Regions from separate parts of the Streptomyces sp. NPDC104096 genome, predicted to be linked through region 4. Evidence: riboswitches for the same ligand, from Rfam matches in the RefSeq annotation. Region 4 holds a riboswitch; each other region holds the start of a gene.
The links. A riboswitch is a leader RNA that binds a small molecule or an ion and turns the genes downstream of it on or off. The one in region 4 is predicted to bind cyclic di-AMP.
Positions count from the first base shown of each region.

Region 1 (6,880 bases), on a different contig from region 4:
GAGCGGGAGGTGGACCGGTTCGTCGACGCCTTCACCGAGGTGATGGACGACGCGCACAACGGGGGCGGACTGGTCTGGGACTTCGGCCGGACACTGATCAAGCAGGCGGTGGCCAACCGGTAGTCCGGGCGGGGCGTCGGTGCGCTGCGGCATGATGACGGCCGTGAACACCGAGATGCTCAAGGACATGTGGCAGCGGCTCCTCGCCGACCCCGGCAAGTCGTGGGTGCTGTTCGAGCACGGCACCTGTGTCGTGCTCACCGCCCCGGAGGGAGACCTCGCGGACCAGGCCACCGGGATTCTGCGGGAGTTCGGCCCGGTGCGCGCCGGATCCCCGGCGGGGGACTTCGGGGTGATCGACCTCAAGGACGCCGAAGGGTGGGTCGTCACCGGGCGGCACAACGACGTCCTCACCTACGTCGGCCCCGACGAGCCGCACGAACGGTCGGACATCGCGATAGGGGTGTTCGGGCGGTCCAAGCGCCACCGCGACGGCACCGAACTCCACGTCGTCCACGTCGAGGACCGGCGCGGCCGGGCGGCCCAGGACTGATCACCGGCGCCGGCGCCGGGCCCTGGCGGCCACCGGTCCGCGCCCCGTGCCCTTCGGTTTGCCTGAGAGGCAAGGTATTTGCCAGAGAGGCAATCGACCTGGCTCAATGGATGGCATGAGCTTCCCAGAAGCCGCGTCCGAGCCGCCGCTCGGCCCGGCAACAGAGCCGGCCGCGGAGACCGCCGAAGGCCTCTCGGCCGTCGCGCCGCGGCTGCGCGCCCTGCGCCGCCGGGCCTCGCTGACCCTGGAGGCCGCCGCCCGTGCCGCCGGGCTGTCGCCCGCCCATCTCTCCCGGCTGGAGACCGGGCAGCGCCAGGCATCGCTGCCGATGCTGCTCGCACTCGCCCGCGTCTACGGTACGACAGTCTCGGACCTGCTCGGCGAGACGGTCCCCGACCGGGACGCCGTGCTGCGCGCCGGTGACGCGGAGCCGACCGCCGCGGGCGGCTGGACGTACTGGCAGGCTGGCTCGCCCGGCCGCGGGATGCAGGCCCTGCGGGTACGCGTCCCGTACGGCTCGCAGGGCGACGTCGTCCGCGTGCACCCCGGCGAGGAGTGGCTGTACGTCCTCACCGGGCGCCTGCGGCTGCGACTGGCCGACGCCACCCACCTGCTCGGTCCGGGCGACAGCGCGCACTTCGACTCGCTGACCCCGCACCGTATAGCCGCTCAGGACCCCGACGGGGTCGAGCTGCTGTTCGTACACACCCTGTTGCAGAGCCCGACGGCCACCCTGTGCCTCGGCGACACCATCGGAGAGAAGCCATGAGTGACATCGAGGAGAAGTTCCCCCGCTCCCTCTGGATCAGGCTGATCGTCTACATCGCCGTGGGACACGTCCTCGCGGCGTTCATCTGGCTGCTCTTCGAGGTCGGCGCCCAGCAGTAGTCGCCCGGCGACGGGCGGCTCGGCGGCGGGGCGCCGACAGCGGGCGGCCCGAAGGGCCGGAGCCCGGCGGCGAGCCGCCGGGCCGAGGGTCAGTCGAGGAGCCGCTCGCGCAGCCGTTCCCGGGTCTCGGGCGCCAGCCGGAGCCCCTGCTCCAGGTAGGCGTCGACGCCGCCCCAGTTCTCCTCGATGGTCTCCAGCGCCGCGGCCAGGTACTCCGCCCGCGCGTCGAACAGGGGGCTGAGCAGCTCCATGACCTCGGGGGAGTAGCCCGCCGAGGACGAGTCGCTGCGGCGCACCCTGTAGCGGCGGTGCGTGGCGTTGGACTCCAGGTAGTCGGCGAGGATCGCCTCGCGCTCCACGCCCAGGGCCAGCAGCGTCACCGCGATGGACAGGCCGGCGCGGTCCTTGCCCGCCGCGCAGTGCATCAGGGCCGGGACGCTGTCCTCGGAGAGCGAGTGCAGCACCCGGGAGTGCTCGCCCGTCCGCTCCTTGACGATGGTGCGGTACGACATGATCATCCGGTGCGCGGCCCTGCCCTCGCCGAGGATCGCGCGCAGCTGCTCGATCTCGCCGTCGCGGACCATCTTCCAGAACTCGGAGCCGTCCGCCGGGTCCGACAGCGGCAGGTTTACATTGCGCACGCCGGGCAGCTCGACGTCCGGGCCCTCCAGCTTCTGGTCCGCCGCGTTGCGGAAGTCGAAGATCGTGTGCAGCTTCAGGGAGGACAGGAACGCCGCGTCCTCGTCGGTCGCGTGCGCCAGGTGACCGCTGCGGAACAGCACGCCGTGGCGCACCCGCCGTCCGTCGGCGGTGGGCAGTCCGCCGACGTCGCGGAAGTTGCGCACTCCGGCCAGTTCGGGCTCGGTCGACGGGACCTGCTGCGTCAAGGGGGGCTCCTCCCGCTCGCCCCGTCGGCGTGGCTCGGCGGGTGGCCGACGGGATGCGCTGACGACGATACGACATCGGTTCGAGGGCGACCGCGTCGTCCACAGGCCGAAGCGTCGGTGCGGCGACCGTCCCGGTGTGTCACCTGTAGGCGGTCTGCCCGGATTGCCCTCTTTGCCGGAACTCGCCCTGGAATAAAGGTGACTGGGTGACGAGTGCGTGAGGAGGGTCATATCGGTGACCGTGAGTGCTGCGTCATGTTCACGCAATCAGTGCGCCTTTTGGGGAGATGTGAAACGAGAGGGGAGGAGTTTTACGCAGGGTAATCGGGATCTCTCGTAACGGATCAAGCAAAACGGGCACATCCGGAAGAGGCCGCTTGTCCCGTTGTGGCGGGCTCGCTTACGTTCCACACCGATCCGGGTGGACGCCTAATCCTGCCGCCGCCCGGTGCCCGCACACTCACCCGTGCACGGCAGGAACGGGGGACCCACAGGCTCGACCGCCTGGTCCCGTCACCGGAACAGGCTAGGGGTTCAGCCGCGCCGCGAGCGCGGCCGGGCATCTCCAGTCCGCACCCGACAGCTCACCTCGTAGGCGCCGGAGAGGAAAACGCCATGCCCGCGAAGGGTAAGCACCGCCGTCCCAAGGCCCCGCGCCTCAGCCGCTCGCTCGCCGTCGTCGGAACCGGCGGTGCCACGCTCGCCCTCCCGCTGCTGGGGGCCACCGGCGCGCACGCGGCGACGCCGCAGTCCGCCGCCCGGTCGGTTCCCGCGAAGGCCGCGCAGTCCGGCGCGACGAGCGGCCAGAAGACCGCCGAGCAGGCTGACGGGCAGAGCACGGGTGCCCGTACCTACACGGTGGTCGCCGGCGACCACCTCGCGAAGATAGCCGACGCCCAGCACGTCGACGGCGGCTGGCACCGGCTCTACCAGGACAACCGGGCGGCCGTCGGGGCCGATCCGTCGCTGATCCACCCCGGTCTGAAGCTCAGCATCGGCGCGAAGGCAGTGACGGGCGAGGGCGCCGGGTCCGCCGCGCCGAAGTCGCCGTCGGCGGGGTCCTCCTCGGCGGAGTCGTCCCCCGCGAAGTCCGCGTCGGCGGAGTCCTCGTCCGCGCGGTCCTCCGCGGCGAAGCCCGCCGCCCCGCAGACCACCGGCAGCGGTTTCACGCTCCCGGTCGCCGGTGCCCCGATCGGCACCGCGTACCACGTGGCGGGCAGCATGTGGTCCAGCGGCCACCACACCGGCGTCGACTTCGTCGTCCCGACCGGCACCTCGCTCAAGGCCGTCGGCGCGGGCACCGTCGTCTCGGCCGGCTGGGGCGGCGCGTACGGCAACCAGGTCGTCATCCGGCTCGCCGACGGCCACTACGCGCAGTACGCCCACCTGTCCCGGCTCTCCGTCTCGGCCGGCCAGACCGTGACCGCGGGTCAGCAGGTCGGTCTCTCGGGCGCGACCGGCAATGTGACCGGCCCGCACCTGCACTTCGAGATCCGCACCACCCCGGACTACGGCTCCGACGTCGACCCGATCGCCTACCTCCGCGCGCACGGCGTCGCCGTCTGACCGACGGGCAGTCCGACCGCCGGGCTGTCTGAGCGACGAACTGCCTGACCGGCAGGCCGTCTCCCGCGTGCCTCTCCGCCGTCGAAGGCCGGACCCCGATCCCCGGGGGCCGGCCTTCGACGCGCCCGGGTGCGGGCACTGCGTCGATGTTCCGGATCGCACGCTTATTCCCTGATTGGACAACTCTTTAGGAGTGGCTTATCTCACCGTCCGTCAACCCATGGCTACGGTCGCGTAGGTCACATTCGAAGGTGAATCATGAGCCGATGTGGCAGACGATTCGAAGAGTGACAGCAGAGCAGTGATCGGGTCGTACGTGGCGGTGGGGGACAGCTTCACCGAGGGCGTCGGCGACCCCGGCCCCGACGGGGCGTTCGTCGGCTGGGCCGACCGGTTCGCGGTCCTCCTGGCGGACCGGCAGCCCGAGGGCGACTTCCAGTACACCAATCTCGCGGTACGCGGAAAGCTCCTCGACCAGATCGTGGAGGACCAGCTTCCGCAGGCCGTCCGACTCGCGCCGGACCTGGTCTCCTTCTGCGCCGGCGGCAACGACATCCTCCGGCCCGGGACCGACCCCGACGAGGTGGCGGAGCGGTTCGAGCGCGCGATCGCCGCGCTGACCGCCGTATCCGGCACCGTCATGGTGACAACCGGCTTCGACACCCGCGGTGTTCCCCTGCTCAAGCACCTGCGCGGGAAGATCGCGACCTACAACGGGCACGTCCGGGCCGTCGCCGACCGGTACGGCTGCCCGGTGCTGGACCTGTGGTCCCTCAAGTCCATCCAGGACCGCCGGGCCTGGGACGGCGACCGGCTCCACCTCTCGCCCGAGGGGCACACGCGCGTGGCGCTGCGCGCGGGCCAGACCCTCGGCGTGGAGGTGCCGGCCGACCCGGAGCAGGCCTGGCCGGCGCTGCCGCCGCGCGGCACCCTCGAAGTACGGCGCGACGACGTCCACTGGGCGCGCGAGTACCTGGTCCCGTGGATCGGCCGACGGCTGCGCGGGGAGTCCTCGGGCGACCACGTGACCGCCAAGGGCGCGCTGTCCCCGGACGACATCAAGGAACGCATCGCGGCCGTGGCCTGAGCGGCCGACAGGCATGGGCGCGGGGTCGGCCTCCGGTCGGCTCCGCGCCTACGCCGTCAACGCCTCCCGCGCGAGACCCAGTTCCCGGGCCAGCGCCTCGTCCACCCACTCCTGCGCGCGGGCCCGCGAGACGGCGCCGGGGTACGACGTCAGCTGTACGGCGAGTCCGTCGAGCAGGGCCGTCAGACGCAGCGCCGCGGCCGCGGGGTCCGGGCACTCGAACTCCCCGGCGGCCACACCGTCCGCGACGACCTCGGTGATCGCGGCCTTCCACCGCCGGTCGAGGTCGCGGGTGACGTCCTGGAGGGCGGGCTCTCGCAGCGCCGCCGCCCAGCCCTCGATCCACAGCCGCCAGCCCTTGGCCTGCCCCGTGGGGGCGTACCAGCGCACGGCCGAACGCAGCCGCCGCAGCGCGGTGGTGCGGCGGCCGAGCAGCTTGCGCAGCCGGGCCAGGTCCTCCTCGGCCGCGTACGTGAAGGCGGCGGCGACCAGCTTCTCCTTGGTCGAGAAGTGGTAGAGCACCAGCGCGTTGCTCACCCCGAGCGCCGAGGCCACGTCGGCGATCCTGACCGCCGCCACGCCCCGCGCCTCGATCTGCTGCACGGCGGCCCGCAGCAACTCCTCGCGCCGTTCCGCCACGTTCAACCGCACTCTCGCCACCCGGTCACCCTAGTGCCGCGCCCCGGCTGCCGGAACGGCGATGTGAGCGGGCGGGAACGTACGGCCGGGCACCGGCGTTGTCGCAGAGCGGGAACGCACGGCCGGGAGCCGGTGTTGTCGCGGGAGCCGACCATAATGAAACGTCCCGACTCCACCTGGAGGTGCCGTGCCCGGTTTCCGTTCCTCGAGCCTCGGGCTCCGCTCGTTGCAGCCCGCGGCCTTCGGCGCGGACCCGAGCGGCGGGCGCCTCGCGCGCATCCGCAGTTCGCCCCACTTCAAGGACGGGGTCTTCCAGAACCCCGGCGGCCCGTCCCGGATCCGGCCCTCGGGCTCCGCCTCCGCCCTCGCGAAGGTCTACTTCGACCGGGAGGCCAAGTCGCACCGCGCCCCGAGCGGCACCATCCCGGTGCACGCCACCACCCTCGCCGACCTCGCCCGGCCGCCCGCCTCCGGACTGCGGCTCACCTGGATGGGACACTCCAGCGTGCTCGCCGAGATCGACGGTCGGCGGGTGCTGTTCGACCCCGTCTGGGGCGAGCGCTGTTCGCCGTTCGCGTTCGCCGGACCCAAGCGGCTGCACCCGGTGCCGCTGCCGCTGGCCGCGCTCGGCCCGGTCGACGTCGTCGTCATCTCCCACGACCACTACGACCACCTCGACATGCCGACGATCAAGGCGCTGGCGGGCACGGACACCCTGTTCGCCGTGCCGCTCGGGGTCGGTGAGCACCTCGAACACTGGGGTGTGGCGGCCGACCGGCTGCGCGAGCTGGACTGGCACGAGTCGACCCGCGTCGGCGGCCTCACCCTGACCGCCACCCCCGCGCGCCACTTCTGCGGCCGGGGTCTGCGCAACACCCAGCACACGCTGTGGGCATCCTGGGTCGTGGCCGGCGAGGAGCACCGGATCTACCACAGCGGCGACACGGGCTACTTCGACGGCTTCCAGGACATCGGCGCGGCCCACGGACCGTTCGACGCCACGATGATCCAGATCGGCGCCTACTCGGAGTTCTGGCCCGACATCCACATGACCCCGGAGGAAGGGGTCCAGGCCCACCTCGACCTCCAGTCCGCGGACCCGACGGCCGGCGTGATGATGCCCATCCACTGGGCGACCTTCAATCTGGCGCCGCACCCGTGGGCGGAGCCGGGCGAGGGCACGATGCGCGCCACGCACAAGGCGGGCGTGGCGCTGGCGGCCCCGGTGGCGGGCGAGCCGTTCGAGCCGACCGTGGCAGC
Region 1 is NZ_JBVJMD010000004.1:308,245-315,124, reverse strand. It holds gene ACZ60B_RS07575 (aspartate aminotransferase family protein) at 1-123, shown strand, start outside; gene ACZ60B_RS07570 (hypothetical protein) at 155-553, shown strand; gene ACZ60B_RS07565 (helix-turn-helix domain-containing protein) at 669-1,322, shown strand; gene ACZ60B_RS07560 (DUF6126 family protein) at 1,319-1,441, shown strand; gene ACZ60B_RS07555 (tyrosine-protein phosphatase) at 1,531-2,328, opposite strand; cyclic di-AMP (ydaO/yuaA leader) riboswitch at 2,780-2,941, shown strand; gene ACZ60B_RS07550 (M23 family metallopeptidase) at 2,944-3,894, shown strand; gene ACZ60B_RS07545 (SGNH/GDSL hydrolase family protein) at 4,196-4,981, shown strand; gene ACZ60B_RS07540 (TetR/AcrR family transcriptional regulator) at 5,030-5,641, opposite strand; gene ACZ60B_RS07535 (MBL fold metallo-hydrolase) at 5,808-6,880, shown strand, end outside.
Region 1: linked by a shared signal. The riboswitch ahead of ACZ60B_RS07550 (M23 family metallopeptidase) and the one ahead of ACZ60B_RS02530 (M23 family metallopeptidase) in region 4 are both predicted to bind cyclic di-AMP.

Region 2 (6,880 bases), on a different contig from region 4:
TTGATGGCCTCGACGATGAGGTCGAGGGCGGCGCGGTTGGACTCCAGGTTCGGGGCGAAGCCGCCCTCGTCGCCGAGACCGGTGGACAGGCCCTTGGTCTTCAGCACCTTCTTGAGGGTGTGGTAGACCTCGGCGCCCCAGCGCAGCGCCTCGGAGAAGGTCTCCGCGCCGATCGGGGCGATCATGAACTCCTGGATGTCCACGTTGGAGTCGGCGTGCGAGCCGCCGTTCAGGATGTTCATCATCGGAACGGGCAGCAGGTGCGCGTTCGGGCCGCCCAGGTAACGGAAGAGCGGGAGGTCGGAGGCCTCGGAGGCGGCGTGCGCGACGGCGAGGGAGACGCCGAGGATGGCGTTCGCGCCGAGCGAGCCCTTGTTGTCGGTGGCGTCCAGGTCGAACATCGCCTGGTCGATCAGGCGCTGCTCGGTGGCGTCGTAGCCGACGAGCTCCGGGCCGATCTGCTCGATGACGGCGAGGACGGCCTTCTCGACGCCCTTGCCCTGGTAACGGTTGGGGTCACCGTCACGGAGCTCGATGGCCTCGAAGGCACCGGTGGAGGCGCCGGAGGGGACGGCGGCACGACCCGTGCTGCCGTCGTCGAGGCCGACCTCGACCTCGACCGTGGGGTTGCCTCGGGAGTCCAGGATTTCCCGGGCTACGACGACGTCGATGGACGGCACGAGCATCTCCTTCTGGGATGTGACGCAAGCTATGCCGGGCCGGAAAAGCCCGGTGATGCGCAGGCCTGTGGTGGCCGCGCGTGACTGAGCCTAGCCGTCCCGGGGCGATCAGCCGGTCGTTGACCGCCTCATGGACGGAACCGAGAGTAAATTGTTTCCGAACGGAACAAAGCCGGTTCGACAAAAAACCCCGTCCCGGTGCGTACGGGGGAAGAACGCACCGGGACGGGGAGCCCGTGGGGACGGGGGGACGGCCCTCACGTGGCCTCCACAATGAAGGACACGGCTGGGAGGCCGCCGTGGTTCAGCTACGAGCCCGCTGTCACTTCAGGTGAAGCTGCTGGCCGGGGTGGATGACGTCGGCGTCGGCGACGACGCCCTTGTTCAGCTTGAACAGCGCCTGCCAGCCGCCCTTGACCTGGTGCTTCTGGGCGATGCTGCTGAGCGTGTCGCCCTTGACGACCTTGTACTCGCCGTCGCCCTTCGCGACCTTCGTGCCGGCCGGGGTGGTGACGGTCTGCGCGGCGGCCGGGCGCTCGGCGGAGCGGGAGGCGGTCTGCGGCTCGGCGGAGCGGGTGACGGTCTTGGGCGCGGGGGTGCTCGACGCGGCGGCGGCACCGGTGTAGGGGGTGCGGGACAGGCCCTTGCCGCAGACCGGCCAGGCGCCCTTGCCCTGGGAGGCGAGGACCTTCTCGGCGATGGTGATCTGCTGGGCCTTGGTGGCCAGGTTGGCCTGCGAGGCGTACTGCGTGCCGCCGTACGCGGCCCAGGTGGAGGCGGAGAACTGGACACCGCCGTAGTAGCCGTTGCCGGTGTTGATGGCCCAGTTGCCGCCGGACTCGCACTGGGCGACGGTGTCCCACTCGGCGGCGGTGGCGGCGGAGGCGTTGCCGGCCGCCAGCAGCGGGGCGGCGATGGCGACACCGGCGACACCGGCGAGCGCGGCGATGCGGGTGGCCTTGGAGGAGCGGCGGTGCGTGCCCTTACCGGAAAACAGCATGGTGGATCCCCTCACCGACGCCTGCGAGGTGAGCTGTCGGGTTCGGGCCGGTTGAGTTGCCCGGCCACGCCCCTCACGGGACGCGGCTTCACCCCGAGCCGGCACCAGCTTCAACCGCTGGGCCCGGCGCTTACCTTGGGTCCCCCGCTCCTGCCGACGGCGCTTGACGCGACGAATGTTCCCGGGCAGCCGCTGGCAGGATTCGGCGTTGCGGCGGCCGGTGCCCGCTGTGGCGAGCGATCTCGACCGTAGACAGGCGATCCTGGTATTTCCAAAGACGATCAGGGCTTCTGAGACTCATCCCACAGTTTCATCAAAACGGACATTTAGCGGCGAAACGGGGCGTCAACTCTCGCCGCTTTAGGCCCGTTTAGGCAGGTGCCTCCCAGGCCTGACCGGGGAGGACGCGGGTTCCGACGGCATCACCCGCCCCCCGCTCACCATGCGGAGCGGCGCCTTCCGTCGCGGAGGCCCGGAGGGCCGGCCGGAGGGCCGGCGGGCCACCCCGGCGCGAGCGGGTTACGAGCCGTACGCGGTCGAGGCGTGCCGGCCGACGAAGGAGAGGTCGGCGTCGGTGTCGGCGGAGGCCGTGTCCTCGTCGGCGCTGGCGCCGCGGTGGCGGCCGGTGCCCAGGTCGCCCGTGTCGACCAGGCCCGAAGCCCCGATGGCCTGACGGGAATTGTCCGAAGAGTCAGCCTTCGCCCCACTTGCCACGACGTCATCGTCCTGTGCGTCACTCGTGGCGGTATCGGCGGTTTCGCCCGCCTTGTCCGTCGCGGTCGCGGAAGAGGTGGCGGGGGACGTCGTGCCGGAAGGCAGGGCGGACGGGTCGGCGGACGCGGTGCCGGCGGCGGGCGTCGCGGACGGGTCGGCGGTGGCACCGGTGGAGGAGTCGGACAGGCCGAGCGGGTCCGACACCGAGGGCGACCCGGTCGCCCCGGACGCGCCGCTCGCGGTGTCGCCCGCCACACCCGTGTCGACGGCGGCCGTCGCGGAGTCCTTGGCGAGCCCGGAGGTCAGTCCACAGGTGGACCAGGCGCCGGCCCCCTGGGCGGCGAGGATCTTCTCGGCGACGGCTATCTGCTGGGACCGGCTGGCCAGATCGGCCCTGGAGGCGTAGTCGAGACCGCCGTACTGCTCCCAGTCCGCCTGGGTCAGGTGCAGGCCTCCGAAGTGCCCGTCACCGCTGTCGGCGCTCCACGAGCCACCGGTCTCGCACTGCGCGACCTGGTCCCAGGTGCTGCCCTCGGCCGCGCTCGCGCCACCGGCGCCCAGGAGCGGGATGGCGATGGCGGAACCCGCCACGCCGGCCGCGACGAGCAGGGCCGGGGCCTGGCGGGGACGACGGTGACGACCGTTTCCGGAGAGCATGCGGAAACCTTTCGTGCGACAGCAGTGACCGACACGGCCTGACGCTGACGCCGTGTTGATGATTGAACGTATCGGCACACGATCACTTGTCACAAGTTCATGCCGCAGAGATCACGCGCAGATCACAATGTTGACGGTGCGTCACCCGGGCACGGAACCCTCACGACTGCCGCCAATCGGTCAGACCGCCGTGAACTCCACAGGCAGGACACGCAGCCCGCGCATGATGAGTCCGCCGCGCCATCTCAAGTCCGCAGGCTCTGCGGCGAGTTGCAGATCGGGAAGCCGGGTGAGGAGCGTGGTCAGCGCCGTCCGTCCCTCCAGCCGGGCCAGCGGTGCACCCAGGCAGTAGTGGATTCCATGGCCGTAACCGAGGTGCTGGTTGTCACTGCGAGTGAGGTCGAGCACATTCGGCTCGGCGAACCGCTCCGGGTCCCGGTCGGCGGCCGCGAGGACGACGAGAACGGGGTCCCCGGGGGCGATGTCCTGTCCGCCGATGGTCAGCGGCCCGGTCGCGAACCGCCAGGTCGCCAGCTCCACCGGCCCGTCGTAGCGCAGGAGTTCCTCGATGCCGGTCTCCATCAGTCCGGACTCGCCGGCGGCCAGGGACGACTGGAGGCGGTCGCGCTGACCGGGGTGGGTCAGCAGGGCGTACATGCCGTTGCCGATGAGGTTGACCGTGGTCTCGAACCCCGCGAACAGCAGGATGAACGCCATCGCGGCGGCCTCGTTCTCGGTGAGGTGCTCGCCGTGGTCGGAGGCGCGGATGAGACCGGAGATGAGGTCCTCGCCGGGTGCGGCGGTCTCCGGCAGCGCCTCCCGCTTGCGGTGGATGAGCTCGGCGAGATAGCCGCGCATCTTCTTCACCGACCGCGCGACGCCGCCCCGCGGCCCTCCGCCGTGCCGGATCATCATGCCCGCCCAGTCCCGGAAGTCGTCCTGGTCCTCACGGGGTACGCCGAGCAGTTCGCAGATGGCGTAGATGGGCAGCGGGAAGGCGAACTCGTGGATGAGGTCGGCGGAGCCCCGGGCGGCGAAGCCGTCGATGAGCCGGTCGGTCAGCTCCTGCACGCGCGGTGCGAACTCCGCGACCCGGCGCGGGGTGAACGCCGTGCTGACCAGCCGCCGGAGCCTGGTGTGGTCCGGCGGGTCGATGTTGAGCAGATGGGTCATCAGCTCGGCCTTGCGTTCACCGGGGATGCCGGTCTTGCCCTTGGCGTGCGCGGGCTCGTCGTGATGTGCGGGGTTCTTGCTCAGCCGCGGGTCGGCGAGGGCCTGCCGGGCGTCGGCGTACCGGGTGACCAGCCAGGCCTCGACCCCGCTGGGCAGCCGGGTGCGGTGCACGGGGGCGTGCTCGCGCAGCCAGGCGTAGGCCGGGTACGGGTCGGCGGCGAACTCCCAGGTGAAGAGGTCGGGGGCGGGGCTGTCGGGCGCTGGCTGGTTGGTCACGCCTCGACGTTAGCCGGGTTCCCGGCGGGGGCCTTCTTCGCGGCGGGGTACGCCGGTCCGGAAGCCCGGCAGAACCGTGCACCGCGGGACCGCCTACCCGGCATCGTCGACCGGGCCTTTGGGGATGTCGAGCAGGCGGCGTCTCAGATGCCTGTCCGAGGCCCCAGAAGTCGGAATCACGCTGGTCGGGGCACGGCGCCGCGGCGCCTCCCCTGCGGATCCCGGCAGCGGAGCCGATCGGGCCGCCCGTGGCTCCCCCGCCCGTGCCTCCGCAACGTCCCCCTCCCCGAACAGCCCCAACCAGTCCGCCGCCTCCCCGTCCCCACCGTCCGCCGCCGTCCGCAGCCAGTGCTCGGCCAACGACAGATGTGCCAGGCCGAGCAGGCGTGCCTCGCGTGCCCCGGGCCTGTGCTCGGCCGCCGCCCGCAGATACGGCAGGGCCTCCTCGGCCTCGCCCCGTTCCAGCAGCAGTTCCCCGACCCGTGCCGCCAGGTCCGTCCGCCCCGCCTCGGCCGCCTTGCGGAACCAGTCCAGCTCGGTGGCCTCGTCCTCGGCGACCCGGCCCAGCACGCCCATGAGGTGCATGGCCTCGGTGTCACCCGCTTCGGCTCTCGGGGCGAAGACGGCGTGGGCGGTCCTGCGGACGTTGTGGTGCACGTCGGCGTCGTGGCGCGTCTGCTCCAGCGCGCAACGCCAGACGTCCGTCCGCACCGGCACCGACGTCCGTCGTGCCTGCGCGACCAGCGATCCGTGCGGCCGCCACGCCCCCTCGCTTCCCCTCGCGCCCGGCCCCGGAACGACGGGGACGGCGACCAGCAGCCCAGCCACTCCGTGTCGCGGTGCGGCCGCCCAGGCCGTCGCCTCCTGGAAGGTCTCTCCGCCCGACGGCCTCCTGCCGTAGTACGAGGCCGCCGTCCTCAGCAGGAGGTCCGGGATGCCTCCGGTGACTCCGCAGCAGGCCAGGTCCACGGCCGCCCGTACCAGCAGATGCCCGTACGGATGGCGGCTGTTGGACCGTCCGGAGCTGTGCCACAGGTCGTGCAGCTCGGGGCCGAGCGCGAGGAACTGGGTGACGCCCTCGCCGGACCACTCCAGGGCGTCGGCGAGCCGGTCGTCGTCGCCGTGCCCGGCCAGCCGGGCGAGTTCGTCCTCGCTCCACCGGGAACCCACGCGCGCCACCCTCGCCCGGGCCAGCAGCTTGGACGCGGGGCCGTCGCCGAAGCGGTGCTCCTCGTAGACCTCGTCGCGCATGGTGGCCACCACGGGCACGCGCAGCGTGGAGAGCCAGCCCAATAACCCCAGGTTCAGACCGTGTTCGCCGAGATGGCCCTCCAACTGGTCGAGCCACAGGACATGACGGCCGCCCCGGCCGTGCAACGCCTCCGGGAGGCCGCGCAGATCCGTGCCGGGAGCGGGCGCGAAGACCCGGGCGGAGTGCCCGCCGGCCGGTGTCGCGGCGGACCAGGCCGTCCGTGACTTGCCGGACAGCGGGCCGCCGGTGACGACCAGGAGGTCGTCCTGCTCGAACCAGCCGTGCAGCGTGGCGTCGATGTCCCGCTCCACATACGCCGGGAGCCGCGCGAGGTCCGCGCCGCCCGGCCGTCGCGCCGGCCGCACGCCCAGCGTGACCGGGTCGATCTCGTCCGACGTCGGCCAGCGGCCGGGGTCGGGGAGTGCGGCGCCGGGGTGGTTGACGTAGGTGTGCTGGGTCCCCACGACGGGGCCGTGGAAGGAGCCTTGCCGGAAATCGACGTGGTCCCCCGCGACGCCCGGCCGGTCGGCCGACTCCCCGGGCGCCCCTGGCTTCCCGTGCTCCCCGGGCCTGTCGGCGGGGGGCGGGACGACCGCGTCGCGTTTGAGGATGCCGTCGGTGGCGGTGGCGGTGGCCGCTCGGCCGGTGGGCCGCCGGGGCTCCACGGGTTCGGAGAACCGGCCGATCAGGGTCGCGAGGCGGCCCGCCGCGTCGTGGCCGGGCGAATTCGCCAGCACATCGAGAAAAACGCCCGTCCACCGCGTAAGGGAGTACGACAGCCTGTCCGTCGGCCCCCGCAGCAGATCGGACTCCCCGGCCCACCCCGCCCGCTCGAACCATGTCGCGAACGCCTCACGCACCAGCGCCGCCCCGCCCGACCGGTGCAACCCGGCGACCAGGGTCTGCGCCCCCCTGGCCGCCAGGTCCTCCAACTCCCGTTCCACCCGAGCCCCCTGGCCCCTCGACCGTCCCTGGGTCAACCGTACTGACCCGGGTGGCCGTCATCGCGCGGCTCGGCCGAAGGTCAGTCCTCGGCGGCCCGGATCGCTTCCCGGTACGCCCGCGCCGCCGCTCTCAGCGCCGCCTCCGGGTCCACGCCCTCCGACTCGGCCCGTACCGCCAGGGTCA
Region 2 is NZ_JBVJMD010000030.1:41,607-48,486, reverse strand. It holds gene eno (phosphopyruvate hydratase) at 1-686, opposite strand, end outside; gene ACZ60B_RS26855 (transglycosylase family protein) at 1,003-1,680, opposite strand; cyclic di-AMP (ydaO/yuaA leader) riboswitch at 1,684-1,852, opposite strand; gene ACZ60B_RS26850 (transglycosylase family protein) at 2,200-3,051, opposite strand; gene ACZ60B_RS26845 (cytochrome P450 family protein) at 3,232-4,500, opposite strand; gene ACZ60B_RS26840 (hypothetical protein) at 4,594-6,696, opposite strand; gene ACZ60B_RS26835 (nucleoside triphosphate pyrophosphohydrolase) at 6,777-6,880, opposite strand, start outside.
Region 2: linked by a shared signal. The riboswitch ahead of ACZ60B_RS26855 (transglycosylase family protein) and the one ahead of ACZ60B_RS02530 (M23 family metallopeptidase) in region 4 are both predicted to bind cyclic di-AMP.

Region 3 (6,880 bases), on a different contig from region 4:
CGTGCGCGTCGCACGCCTCGCGCAGCACCCGCAGATACGCGGGGGAGTGGAACCGCATCCCGCCCGCGCCCTGCACCACCGGCTCGACGATCACCGCGGCCAGTTCGTCCGCGTGCTCCGCGACGGCCGCGCGCAGCAGCTCGGCGTAGGCCTCGTCGTACTCCGCGGGCGGGGCGTCCGTGAACACCTGACGCGGCAGCACCCCGCTCCACAGCTCGTGCATCCCGCCCTCGGGATCGCACACCGACATCGGCTGCCAGGTGTCACCGTGGTAGCCGCCGCGCCAGGTCAGCAGCCGCCGTTTCGCGGGGCGGCCCAGCGAACGCCAGTACTGGAGGCACATCTTCACCGCGACCTCGACCGACACCGAACCGGAGTCGGCGAGGAAGACATGCTCCAGACCGGCCGGGGTGATGTCGACCAGGAGCTTCGCCAGCCGTACGGCGGGCTCGTGGGTGAGCCCGCCGAACATCACATGGCTCATCCGCGAGAGCTGTTCGCGCGCGGCCTCGTTCAGCACCGGGTGGTTGTAGCCGTGGATCGCCGACCACCAGGACGACATGCCGTCGACCAGTTCGCCCGAACCGTCCGCGAGGGTCAGCCGCACTCCGCTCGCCGACGCCACGACCAGCGGCTCCTGGCGGCCCGGCATCGGGCCGTAGGGATGCCAGACGTGGCGTCGGTCCAGTTCGAGCAGTTCGGGCACGCTCAGGTCAGGCATTGGGCGCGAGGTCCGTGCCGGCGCCCCGGCGGCGTACGGCGACCAGGTCCGGGCGCGGCTCGTCGACCCGCGGGGCGGGGGCGGGAGCGGCGGCCGGGGCGGACCCGCAGACGCTGTCGCCGCCGTGGCAGCCGGCGCCGCCGTCGTGGCAGCCGCTGTCGGCCGTCGTCTCGTGGCAGCCGCCGGACCGGTGCTCGGGCAGCGTCACCTGGTCGGCGCCCTCCACCTCGAACCCGGCGTCGGCGATCATCTCCAGGTCGGCCTTGCCCGCCTGGCCCTCGCTGGTCAGGTAGTCCCCGAGGAAGATCGAGTTGGCCAGGTGCAGGGCGAGCGGCTGCATCGTACGGAGATGGACCTCGCGGCCGCCCGCGATCCGCACCTCGACGTCCGGGCACACGAACCGCACCATCGCCAGGATCCGCAGACAGCGCTGCGGGGTGAGGTTCCACTCCTTGGCCAGCGGGGTGCCCTCGAACGGGATCAGGAAGTTCACCGGAACGGAGTCGGGGTCGAGCTCACGCAGCGAGAAGACCACGTCGACCAGGTCCTCGTCGCTCTCGCCCATGCCCGCGATCAGCCCCGAGCACGCCGACAGGCCCGCCGCGTGGGCCTTCTGCACGGTGTCCACGCGGTCGGCGTAGGTGTGCGTGGTGGTGATGTCCGCGTACGTCTCCTCGGACGTGTTGAGGTTGTGGTTGTACGCGTCCGCGCCCGCCTCGCGCAGCCGCTCCGCCTGGCCGTCGGAGAGCAGGCCGAGGCAGGCGCACACCTCCACGCCCTCGTTCCCGTCCTTGATGGCCTTGATGGTGTCCGAGACCCGCTCCACGTCCCGGTCGGTCGGACCGCGCCCGCTGGCCACCAGGCAGACCCGCTTGGCGCCGCCGGCCAGCCCGGCCGCCGCGGCCTTGGACGCCTCGTCCGGCTTCAGCCAGGTGTACTTGAGGATCCCGGCCGTCGAGCCCAGCCGCTGGGAGCAGTAGGAGCAGTCCTCCGGGCACAGCCCGGACTTCAGGTTGACGAGGTAGTTGAGTTTCACCCGTCGGCCGAACCACTGCCGGCGCACCTTGCCGGCCGCGGCCACCACATCGAGCAGATCGTCGTCGGAGGTGGCCAGTACGGCGAGTGCTTCCTCGCGGCTCGGCAGCTCGCGCCGAAGCCCCTTCTCCACCAGCGTCTTCAGCAGGTCCATGAGGCCGATCCTGTCGTAAGGACCTGCTCGGGGCCAAGGTGACTTCACACAACAGAGACACTTCACGGTGTGTGGATTGCCACATCCTGGCCCGACGGCCGTCCGGCTAGGGTCTGTCCACTGCCTACAAAATCCCCGGAGGACCCATGGCGTTCGGCTGGATCGACGAGCAGGCTGAACTGCGCGCCCGCGCCGGGCTCGTACGGACCCTGCGCCCGCGCCCGGCCGACTCGCCGCTCCTCGACCTCGCGAGCAACGACTACCTCGGTCTGACCCGGCATCCCGAGGTCGTCGAGGGCGCGGCGCGCGCCGCGCGGACCTGGGGCGGCGGCGCGACCGGCTCCCGGCTCGTCACCGGCACCACCGAACTGCACACCGAACTCGAACGGGAACTGGCCGCCTTCTGCGGCTTCGAGGCGGCGCTGGTCTTCTCCTCCGGCTACGCGGCCAACCTCGCGGCCGTCTCGGCGCTGGCCCCGCACGGCTCGCTGATCGTCTCGGACGCGGGCAACCACGCCTCGCTGATCGACGGCTGCCGGCTGGCCCGGGGCACCACCCAGGTGGCCGCGCACGCGGATCCGGACGCCGTGCGCAAGGCGCTGCGGACCCACGAAGGGCCCGCCGTCGCCGTCTCCGACACGGTCTTCTCGGTCGACGGCGACGCCGCACCGCTGGCCGCGCTCGCCCGGGTCTGCCGGGAGCACGGCGCCGGACTGGTCGTCGACGACGCGCACGGGCTCGGCGTGCTGGGCGACGACGGCAGGGGAGCCCCGTACGCGACCGGGCTCGCGGGCGCCGACGACGTCGTGGCGACGGTCACCCTGTCCAAGTCGCTGGGCAGTCAGGGCGGCGCCGTGCTCGGCCCGGCCCGGGTGATCGACCATCTGGTCAACGCGGCGCGGACGTTCATCTTCGACACCGGTCTCGCCCCCGCCGCGGCGGGAGCGGCGCTGTCGGCCCTGCGGCTGCTGCGCCGCGAGCCGGAGCGCGCGGCGCGCTCCCGCGCGGTGGCGGGCGAACTGCACGCGCGCCTGACCGCCGCGGGCCTGGAGGCGGTACGTCCGGACGCGGCGGTCGTCTCCGTGCGGGCGCCGTCCCCGGAGGAGGCCGTGAAGTGGGCGGCCGACTGCCGGACGGCGGGTGTCGTGGTGGGCTGCTTCCGTCCTCCTTCCGTGCCCGACGGGATCTCGCGGCTTCGGCTCACCGCGCGCGCGGACCTCACCGAGGAGCTGATCGCGCACGCGGTGCGGGTGATCGACGAGACACGACCATGAGTCGGCGTGACACGGCCCTGTTTCGCACGTTCGCCAATTACCGGTGAATGACGGCGCTTTGCTGCCGATTCGGTGCCGGTCGATACTGGCCCGATATTGGTCGGAGTGGACCGGGAATGACCGGAATCAGTGGAATGTGGCCGTGAATTTCGCCCAGCTCTCGGGGGAGAAGAGCAGCGCGGGGCCGGCCGGATCCTTGGAGTCGCGTACGGCGAGCAGTCCGGCCCACGGTCCTCGGCCGGGCCGCGCCGTCTCGACGCAGTTGTTCGCTCCTGTGCTGTAGCTGCTGCGCAGCCACATCGCGCCGTGCAGACGCGTGGCGGGTATCGAGTTGCGAGGCAGTGCAGTCATGGCGCCTCCTTATGTGTCGTCACCTATCCCGGCGATGAAATCCAATGAGTCCTCGGGTGAAAGGGCGTGCGTCCTGAGGGTGTTGAAGGCCTCCGAGTAGGCCTGGAGGTCTTCTTTCCGTTCGAGGTAGAGGCTACTCGTCATGTGGTCGAGAACAACCACATCCAGATCAGAAGTGCTCGGAAATGACAAGATAACGAAAGGTCCGGTGACGCCAATGTGTGCTCCCGCCCGGAACGGCAGGACCTGGAGCCGCACTTGGGGCAGCCGCCCCGCCTCCACCAGCCGCCGCAACTGACGCGCCATCACCTCGGGCCCGCCGACCTCCCGGCGCAGCACCGCCTCGTCCAGGACCGCGGTCAGCTCCAGCGGACGATGCGCGCGCAGCACGTCCTGCCTGGCCAGTCGCACCTCGACCAGCGCGTCCAGCCGCTCCTCGTCCAGCCCCTCGACCGCGGCGCGGGTCACCGCGCGGGCGTACTCGGGCGTCTGCAACAACCCTGGGACCACGGACGTCTCCAGCGTGCGCATCGCGCTCGCCTGCGACTCCAGACTGATGAAATCCCGGTAGGTGGGCGGGAGAACACCACGGTACGCGTGCCACCAGTGGTCCCGGCCGCCGTCGTGGGAGCCCGCCAGTATCAGCAGCAACTCCCGCAGTTCCGTCTCGGCGACGCCGTACGCGTCCAGGAGCAGCCGCACATCGGCCGGTTTCACCCCGCTGGCACCGGTCTCGATCCGGCTGACCTTCGACTGGTGCCAGCCCACCAGACGGGCCGCCTCACCACTGGTGAGCCCGGTGCGGGCGCGCAGCGCGCGCAGCTCGGCGCCCAGTTTCCGGCGGCGCACGGCGGGACCGTACTGCATGGGAAAACTCCCTACTGCTTCCGAGTCGCCCAAATACGGTCTGCCGTCGCAGAGTTCACCGCTTCGAGCGACAGATATATGCATATCTCGGTGGATCGGCACCGTGACCGGCCCGGAAATGGCAGTCTGGCGAAGAAGCACCAGTCCGGGACCGTACTCGAATCCGCTCCTTGTCGGACTGCGGTCCCGCGGGAAAGGGACGACGTCGCCATGGCAGACCATCTGGAAGCATCCGTCACCCTGCCGAGCGATCCCGCCTCGGTCTCCGCGGCCCGTAACTTCGTGGCGAGCGCCCTCGTGGAGTGGGGGCTGCCCCCGGACGCCGAGATGGCCGACACCGTCCGACTGGTCGTCTCCGAGCTCGCCACCAACGCCGTACAGCACACGTTCGGGCAGTCCCCGACGTTCACGGTCGATCTCACCCTCGACCGTGACGAGCGGCTGCGCGTCGGCGTCACCGACAGCCATCCGCGCTTCCCCAAACGCCTGCCGGCCGCTGTCCAGCAGGACAACGGCCGGGGCATGGTGATCGTCCGCTGGCTGACCACCGAGTGCGGCGGAAGGCTGCACGTCCGTCCCACCCCCGAGGGGGGCAAGACGGTGTGCATCGAACTCCCGTGGACCGTCCCGGCCCGGCCGGTGCCTGCCGCGGGACAGCAGGAGCCTTGAGGGCCGGGCCCCCGGTCCGGGGAGGCCCGGGGAGGAGACCCGGTGCGGGGAGGCCCGGGGAGGAGACCCGGTGCGGTGGGGACGTGCCAGGCCGCCACCACCGCACCGGGCGGATCAGCTCACCCGGCCGTACCAGACGCTCTTGGTCCAGATCTTCTGGAGCCGCACCACGTCCCCCGTCTTCGGGGCGTGCCAGATCTTTCCCTTCCCGGCGTAGATGCCGACGTGGTAGACGCTGGAACCCGAGTGGAAGAACACGAGGTCCCCGGCCTTGCGGTGGCGGGCCGAGACGTGGTGGGTCTTGTTGTACTGCTGGGCCGCGGTGCGGGGCAGCTTCTTGCCCGCCTTCTTGAACGCGTACAGCGTGAGCCCCGAGCAGTCGAACCTGCGCGGCCCGGTGGCGCCGTAGCGGTACGGCGAGCCCTTCTTGGAAGCCGCGATCTTGAGAACCTTCGTCGCGGTCGTTGCGGCCGCCGCGTCCGCGGAGAGGCCCGGGACCACGATCGAGCCGCCCACGGCGGCGATGGTGAGCGCCGAAGCCGTACCGGCCCGGACCATCATCGACGGGACACGATTGAGCGCAGTCATGCGCAACCCTTCGTCAGCCGCCTGTGAAGGATGACCTGTCGGATTCGGGCTGGCGAAGTTGCCCGGCCGCTGTCGCGGCTTCACCCCAAGGGCTGCTCGGTCCGGTCATGGCTTGACCGTTCCGGCGAACCCGTCGTGCTTGGGTCCTCCACTCCTGCCGGTGCACTCCTGTCGACCGGTCATCCGGGCGGCGGCAGGACTCGGCGTCCGCCCGGACCGCCCCGCCGCTGTGGCGGGGGCTTGTCGTCAGACAGGGATCTTCACTCACAGGTGTCCGAAAATCCCAACGGAACCGTGGATTTGTGTTGTTACTCACCACTCACCCGTTCGGGTGGACACCTTTTTGTTCGATCGTCCGTCCAGGGGAACGACGAGCCCCGGACCAGCGGCGGAGCACTTCACCCCGCCGTCGAGCTACGCGCGTTGCGCAACCCTGGAGGCCCGAGAAAAGGATCCGTCGCTACTCCGACAGTGGGTACGCCGTTCGGAGCGTTTGAACTCAGTCCCGGACGGTTCGCGCATCGCGCGCGACGTCCGGGCCGACCGGGGACGGGTCAACTGTCGGAGCGCGACGGCACGGTGACGCGCGCCGTGCGGCGCTCCCCGTCGAGGACGCGCAGCGCCCGCGCGAGCGTCGGCGCGTGCAGTTCGGCCTCGCCCCGCTGGTGCATCAGCGCCAGCGCGTCGCGCAGCGCGGTCGCCCTGCCCACCAGCGCCTGGGCGGCGCGCAGTCCGCGGTAGGTGTCCCCGTGGTGCGCGGGGTTGATGCGGCCGAGCAGGTCGACCACCTCCAGGTAACGGTCGATCAGCTCGCCCTCGGCCCGGGTCAGGGCGGGCAGCGGCGGGAGTTCCGGCGGCAGCATCCCCGGCTCACCTCGCGCCGGGAGTGCCGGGCGTGCCGGGAGTGCCGGGCGCGCCGGATGTTCCGGGGAGGGTGGGGGTGCCGGACGTGCCCGGTGCGGCGGGCGGGACCCCGCGGCCGTCCACGACGCGGTCCACCAGGCCGTACTCCAGCGCGCCCCGCGCGTCCAGGACCGTGTCCCGCTCGATGTCCGCGGCCACCTGCTCCGGTGGCCGGCCCGTGTGCCGGGCCAGCATGTCCTCCAGCAGGACCCGGGTGCGCGCCAACTCCTTGGCCTCGACGACGAGATCGCTCACCTGGGCCTCGAACGGCCCGGGAAGCATCGGCTGGCGGATCGTCACCCGGGCGCCGGGCAGCGC
Region 3 is NZ_JBVJMD010000009.1:112,178-119,057, forward strand. It holds gene ACZ60B_RS12945 (adenosylmethionine--8-amino-7-oxononanoate transaminase) at 1-721, opposite strand, end outside; gene bioB (biotin synthase BioB) at 714-1,910, opposite strand; gene ACZ60B_RS12955 (8-amino-7-oxononanoate synthase) at 2,057-3,184, shown strand; gene ACZ60B_RS12960 (DUF397 domain-containing protein) at 3,311-3,535, opposite strand; gene ACZ60B_RS12965 (helix-turn-helix domain-containing protein) at 3,545-4,402, opposite strand; gene ACZ60B_RS12970 (ATP-binding protein) at 4,613-5,071, shown strand; gene ACZ60B_RS12975 (C40 family peptidase) at 5,186-5,659, opposite strand; cyclic di-AMP (ydaO/yuaA leader) riboswitch at 5,663-5,832, opposite strand; gene ACZ60B_RS12980 (hypothetical protein) at 6,214-6,522, opposite strand; gene ACZ60B_RS12985 (ATP-dependent Clp protease proteolytic subunit) at 6,530-6,880, opposite strand, start outside.
Region 3: linked by a shared signal. The riboswitch ahead of ACZ60B_RS12975 (C40 family peptidase) and the one ahead of ACZ60B_RS02530 (M23 family metallopeptidase) in region 4 are both predicted to bind cyclic di-AMP.

Region 4 (6,880 bases):
AGCAGGAACTCGCCGACGAACTCCAGCTCGTCCTCGCCCCGCTCTTCGTCGGAGACCCGGACGCGCCCCGGCTGTTCGGCCCGGGGGCGTACCAGGGCGGCCGGCTGCGGCTGACGGAGACCCGGCGGATCGAGGACGTCGTCCTCATGCGCTACGAGCCCACCGCGCCCGGCACCGCGGGCGCCGTCTCGGCCGCCGACCGGCACTGGCTGGCGCTCGCCTGCGAACTGGCGGCCCTGTGTCCGCCGTCGCGGACCGCGTTCAGCGTGGGCGCGGTGGTGGTGGCCGCCGACGGCACGGAACTCGCCCGGGGCCACTCCCGGGAGGGCGGCGATCCCCTCGCGCACGCGGAGGAGGCGGCCCTGGCGAAGATCGACCCGGCCGATCCGCGGCTTCCCGGCGCGACCGTCTACAGCAGCCTGGAGCCGTGCGCCCGGCGGGCGTCCAGGCCGGCCCCGTGCGCGCGGCTGATCCTCGGCGCGGGGGTGCGGCGGGTGGTCACGGCCTGGCGGGAGCCGGACACCTTCGTCGCGGGCGCCGACGGCAGCGGGCTGCTGGCGGCCGAGGGCGCGCACGTCGTCGTCCTGCGGGAGTACGAGACGGCCGCCACGGCGCCGAACCGTCACCTCCTGCCGGGCTGAGCCGACCGGGCCGCGTCGACCGGAGCGGGGCCGGGCCGCGCCCTGCGGGCGGCCCCGGAATCAATCGCGGTGCATTCCCTCCCGCGAATGGCGTATGCTGGTCCTACCGACGCGGGGTGGAGCAGCTCGGTAGCTCGCTGGGCTCATAACCCAGAGGTCGCAGGTTCAAATCCTGTCCCCGCTACTGAAGACTCAGGGCCGGAATCCAGTTCACGGATTCCGGCCCTGAGTGTTTTCACCGCGGCTCCCGGCGTTCGCGCGGCGCTGTCCCGCGTCGCCGTCATCCGGTCGGCCCAACATCACTCGCCCAGCGCGCCGACTCCGGCGAACCTGGACCTTCGTGGCTGGAGACGGCGGGAGACGAGTGGTGCGCTCTGGTGACCTGACGGGTGAGGGGCCGCACGAGGAACCCGGCGCGGCCGGGGGGTCCGGCACGGCCGACGACCACCTCGTCCCGTACGCACGCGCGGGCGGCCGCCTTCGACCCGACCCGACCCCGGATCCCGAACTGGTGTCCGACCCGGACGCGGACTCCGACCCGCACCTGCACTCCGACCCCCACCTGCACGCGGACCCGCACCCGGACTCGGCTCCGCACCCGGACTCGGTCCCGCACCCGGACTCGGTCCCGCACCCGGACTCGGTCCCGCACCCGGACTCGGTCCCGCACCCGGACCACGGTCCCGGCGGCGAGGCACCCGCCTCGCCCGCCTCGCCCGCCTTGCCCATCGCCCCCGCGGCCCCCGTGCCGTCCGGGGCCCCCGTGCCGTCCGGGGCGTCCGGGGCGTCCGGGGCGCCCGTGCAGCCCGTGCCCGCCGACGCCTCCGGCGAGGAGCGGCGGATCTGCCTCCTGCGGTCGCTCCTCAGGCTGCTTCCCGCGCTGCTGGCCGTCGGCGGGGCCGGCTACGGCATCTGCACGCCCCGCGGCTTCACCGCGGCGCCCCTCTTCACGGCCGCCCCGCTGGTGGCGGCCCCGCTGTACTCCTTCCTCGGCACCGCCGTCACGGGGGTGGCCGCCGTCGTCGGCGCGTACGCCGTGCACGCCCGGTTCACCCGGGTCCCGGACGCCGACGCGGTCACCGAGATCGTCACCGTGGCCACGGTCGCCGCGATGGCCGCGGTCATCAACCGTGTCGTGCGCCGCGGCGACCAGCGCCTCGCCAGTGCCCGCGAGATCGCCGAGGCCGCCCAGCGCGCGGTGCTGCCCGAGCCCGCCGCCCGGATCGGCGGGTACGACGTCGCCGCCCGCTACGAGGCGGCCCAGGCCGACGCCTTCATCGGCGGCGACCTCTACGCCGTACAGGACACCCCGCGCGGCGTACGGCTGGTCGTCGGGGACGTACGGGGCAAGGGCATGGGCGCGGTGGCGGCGGTGGCCGTGGTCATCGGGGCCTTCCGGGAGGCCGCCGAGCAGGAGGCGACCCTGGAGGCGGTCGCCCAGCGGCTGGAACGGGCGCTGGCGCGCGAGGGCACCAGGCGCGACGGGCCCGACGTCTCCGAGGGCTTCACCACCGCCGTACTCGCCGAACTTCCGCACGGGGACGAGACGGTGCGGATCCTCAACCGCGGGCACCCGCCGCCGCTGCTGCTGCACCCGGACGGCACCGTGTGCCCCCTGCCCGCCCGGGAGCCCGCCCTGCCGCTCGGCATGGGCGAGCTGGACAGCCGGCCCGACCGCGCGGAGGAGACCCGGTTCCCCAGGGGCGCCACCCTGCTTCTGCACACCGACGGCGTCTCCGAGGCGCGTGACGTCCAAGGCCGTTTCTACGACCCCGAGGAGCGGCTCGCCGGCCGCTCCTTCCGTGATCCCGAGGAACTGCTCGCCGCTCTCGCGCGGGACGTGCACCGGCACTGCGGGGGAGGACTGGCGGACGACATGGCCCTGCTCGCCGTCCGGCGGCCCTGACCACGCTCTCGTCACGTGGAGTGATCGGACGACCCCCCTGCGCATAACATCTGAGTCACCATCAAAACCTCCGTGACTCCTGAGGAGTTGCCGGCGCGCTTCACGCAAGGGGCAACTCGCCCTATTTCCGCCGGTCATCGCCTTAAGTCCTGGCCAAAAATGTTATTGATCAAGCGGAACGGCTTGGAATCCTGACCCCGTGCCCATTAACGTTCGATAACGCAGCGCGGTCGTCCCAGCCGTCACAAGGCGGCTCCGTGCGCACGCGCCGAATCCCGCAAGGGAACCGGGGAACCAACACCCTGGGGTGAATCGCACGGCCACCACTGTCAGTGACACCAGTGACAGGCGGTATACGCGCGTAGGAGACCTTCCTGCTCCGAACCCGTCAGCTAACCCGGTAGGCGAGAAGGAAGGAAGGAGTACGCCCACGTGGCGTCCAACCCGCCTGCCCCAGAGGCCCCGTTCGTGCCGAGCCAGACCAGCACCGAGCCCTTCGGCCTCGGCAGCTACCGCGCCGACGAGGGTCCGTGGGAGGAATGGAATCCCACCGCGGAGACCGTTCGCCCCCCGCGTGGCAAGCATCGCGTCGCCAAGCAGCGTGGCGGGGGACTCGCCCGCAGCTCCACCGTCCTGGGCGTCGGTGTCATAGCCGCCGTCGCCGGCGGCGGAATGGCCAGCGCCAACACCGGCAAGCCGCCGGTCTCCATCTCCATGCCCGACCTTCCCTCCGTCGGCTCCCTGCTGTCGGACGAGAAGCCCGCCGAGACCGCGCAGGACGTCGCGACCCCGCTCAGCGGCATCGGTGTGACCACCGCCGACACCGCCCAGGGCACCACCGACGCCGGCGAGGCGCTGCGCAGCCGGATCATGGCCCAGGCCGAGCAGCAGCAGACCCAGGTCGAGGCCAAGGCCGCCGCCGCTGCCGAGAAGGCCGCCACCGACGCGGCCGCCAAGGCGGAGCAGGCGGCCAAGGAAAAGGCCGAGGCCGCCAAGAAGAAGGCGGAGGAAGAGGCCGCGAAGAAGGCCGAGGCCGAGCGCCTGGCCGAACTCGCCAAGCAGTACACCCTGCCGACCTCCTCGTACACGATCACCTCGACCTTCGGCGAGGCCGGCTCCATGTGGTCCTCCGGGTACCACACGGGCCTCGACTTCGCCGCGCCCACCGGAACGCTCATCAAGGCGATCCACAGCGGCACGATCACCGAGGCGGGCTGGGCCGGCTCCTACGGCTACCGCACGATCCTCACCCTCGACGACGGCACCGAGCTGTGGTTCTGCCACCAGTCCTCGATCAGCGTCAGCGTCGGGCAGAAGGTCGCCACCGGCGATGTCATCGGCCGCGTGGGCGCCACCGGCAACGTCACCGGTCCGCACCTGCACCTGGAGGTCCACCCGGGCGGCAGCGCGGACGGGATCGACCCGATGGCCTGGCTGCGCGGCAAGGGACTCACCCCCTGACGTCCCGGTCCCCCCGGCTTTCCTGAACCTCCGGCAGTCCTGGCGACATCCCCCCGACGCCAGGACTGCCGGTTTTTCCGCTGCCGGGCCGCGGGAGACGGGCGACGGCTCACGGAAGCGGTGGGAGTGCCGGACGGCCGTACGGAATATCACCTTCCAGGCCGGGCGTTGACATTGGGCATGACTTCCCTTCGCAAGCTCGGTTCCTCCGACCTCGAGGTCTTCCCGCTCGCCCTCGGCGGCAACGTCTTCGGCTGGACCGCCGACCAGGACCGGTCCTTCGCCGTGCTCGACGCCTACACGGCCGCGGGCGGCAACTTCATCGACACCGCGGACTCCTACTCGGCCTGGGTAGACGGCAATCAGGGCGGTGAGTCCGAGACGATCATCGGCGACTGGGTCAGGGCCCGCGGCAACCGCGCCGACGTCGTCATCGCCACCAAGGTCAGCCAGCACCCCGAGTTCCCCGGTCTGAGCGCCGCCAACATCAAGGCCGCCGCCGACGCCTCGCTGCGCCGCCTCGGCACCGACCACATCGACCTCTACTACACCCACTTCGACAAGCCCGAGGTGCCGGTGGAGGAGATCGTCGGCGCGCTCGACGAACTGGTGCGGGCGGGCAAGGTGCGCCAGATCGGCGCCTCCAACATCTCCCCCGCGCGGCTGCGCGAGTCCCTGGAGTTCTCCGACAGCGAGGGCCTGGCCCGGTACGTGGCCCTCCAGCCCCACTACAACCTGGTCTCGCGAGACACCTACGAGGGAGAACTCCAGGACCTCGCGGCCCGGTCCGGGCTCGCGGCCGTCCCCTACTTCGCCCTCGCCTCCGGATTCCTCACGGGCAAGTACCGCCCGGGTACGACGGTCGACAGCGCGCGGGCCACCGGCGCCGCCAAGCACCTGGAGACCGACCGCGGCCGCAAGGTCCTCGCCGCCCTCGACGAGATCGCCGGCGCCCATGACGTCCCGGTCGCCACCGTCGCGCTCGTCTGGCTCGCCGCCCGGCCGACCGTGCTCGCCCCGATCGCCTCCGCCCGCACGGTGGAGCAGCTGCCGGCCCTGCTCGGGGTCGCGGAGCTGGAGCTGACGGAGCCGGAGGTCGCGCGCCTCACGGAGGCGTCGGCCTGATCCGGCCCGCCCGCCCTCCCCGGCTGCCCCGGGGCTAGGACCGGTACGGGTTGTAGGCGGGGTACGCGGCCGCCGGATAGCCGTACGCAGGCCAGGCCGCCGGGGGAGGCGTCGGCACCATCACCGGTACCGGCGGTGCCGTCGCCCGCGCCGCGTAGTCCAGCGCGGGCCGCGCGACCTCCCGGCGCCGCCACAGCTGGTGCAGCAGTTCCCGCTCCCGTACGACGAAGTCGCTGCCGGCCCGGCCCCTGCGTCCCCTGCGCCGCAGGGCCGCCAGCGAGGTCGCGTAAGTCTCGTACTCCGCCACCGTCCGCTCGGCCGGCTTGCCGAGGTGGTGCCCGGCGTACTCGCGGGCCAGCCGCCGGGCCCGCATCGAGCCGAGCGCGTACGGCTCGGCCGGGCTGAGCCAGCCCGCGGCGACGTACGCGGGCAACTCCTCGTACACGGTCCGCAGTTCGCGTTGGCGCGTCCAGATCACCAGCCAGGTCAGCAGGCCGAACGCGGGCACCATGAACAGCCCGTACACGGCGAAGAACCCGTACTCGCCGAAGGTCGCGGAGCCGTTCCAGAACGCGTGCATGCCCATCGCGAGCAGCAGTCCGCACGGCGGCAGCAGCACCCGGCGCACGCGCTGCCGGTCCGAGCAGAGCGCGGCGAGGCCGAAGCCGATGCCGGTGAGGACGGTGAACAGGGGGTGCGCGAACGGCGACATGATGACGCGGACGAAGAAGGTCGCCGCGGTGACGGAGGCGATGCCCCGGTCCCCGCTGAGCTGGTCGGTGCCGAAGGCGGTGCCGAGATAGAGGATGTTCTCGGTGAACGCGAAGCCGGTCGCGGTCACCCCGGCTATGACGACCCCGTCGACGATGCCGGTGAAGTCCCTTCTGCGGAAGAGGAAGACGAGCAGCACGGCGGCGGCCTTGGCGGACTCCTCGACCACGGGCGCTATCACGGTCGCGCCGAGGGTGTCGGCGCCCGACGGATCCGCCGTCGCCGTCGCGATCCACTCGGTCGCGAAGCTGTTGGCGACGATCGCTATCAGCGCCGCCGCGCAGGCGCCCCAGGCGAAGGCGAACAGCAGGTTGCGCCAGGGGCCCGGCTGGACCCGGTCCAGCCAGCGGAAGGCGGTGACGAGCAACGGCACCGGCAGGACCGCGAGTCCGAGACCGACCAGGAATCCCTCCGTGCCGGTCTGACGGCGCACCAGCGCCAGGATGACGAGTCCGGAGAGCGCCAGCAAAGTGATCACGGCGCCGTACCGCACCCCTGTGCGCTGCCACCAGCGTGGGTGCCGGACCCCGCCTCCGGCGGGGCCGAAGGGGTGCGTCGGATACGGGGGAACGGTCGCCACGGCATTGACCCTAACGAGGGAGAGCTGGTCCTGCTGTTCCTTTTGTGCCGCCGGCCCGGCGGCCGTGGCGGCCGTGTCCACCACGGCCGCCACGGCCGCCGTGCCTACGACGGCCGCCGCTCCTGCGGTTCGCGGTGCTGTACGCGACGGAAGAGCAGATCGTTCACGACATGTCCCTTGTCCAGTCCCTGGCCCTCGAAACGGGTCACGGGCCGGAACGCGGGACGGGGCGAGAAACCGCCGTCGGCACGGGTGTTCTCGAAGTCGGGGTGCGCGTCGAGCACCTCGAGCATCTGCTCGGCGTACGGCTCCCAGTCGGTGGCGCAGTGCACGACCGCGCCGGGCCGCAGCCGGGTCGCGGCGAGGTCGAGGAACTCCGGCTGGATCAACCGCCGC
Region 4 is NZ_JBVJMD010000002.1:19,337-26,216, reverse strand. It holds gene ACZ60B_RS02545 (dihydrofolate reductase family protein) at 1-641, shown strand, start outside; tRNA gene ACZ60B_RS02540 (tRNA-Met) at 752-825, shown strand; gene ACZ60B_RS02535 (PP2C family protein-serine/threonine phosphatase) at 1,387-2,547, shown strand; cyclic di-AMP (ydaO/yuaA leader) riboswitch at 2,804-2,969, shown strand; gene ACZ60B_RS02530 (M23 family metallopeptidase) at 2,980-4,008, shown strand; gene ACZ60B_RS02525 (aldo/keto reductase) at 4,189-5,133, shown strand; gene ACZ60B_RS02520 (PrsW family intramembrane metalloprotease) at 5,168-6,484, opposite strand; gene trmB (tRNA (guanosine(46)-N7)-methyltransferase TrmB) at 6,589-6,880, opposite strand, start outside.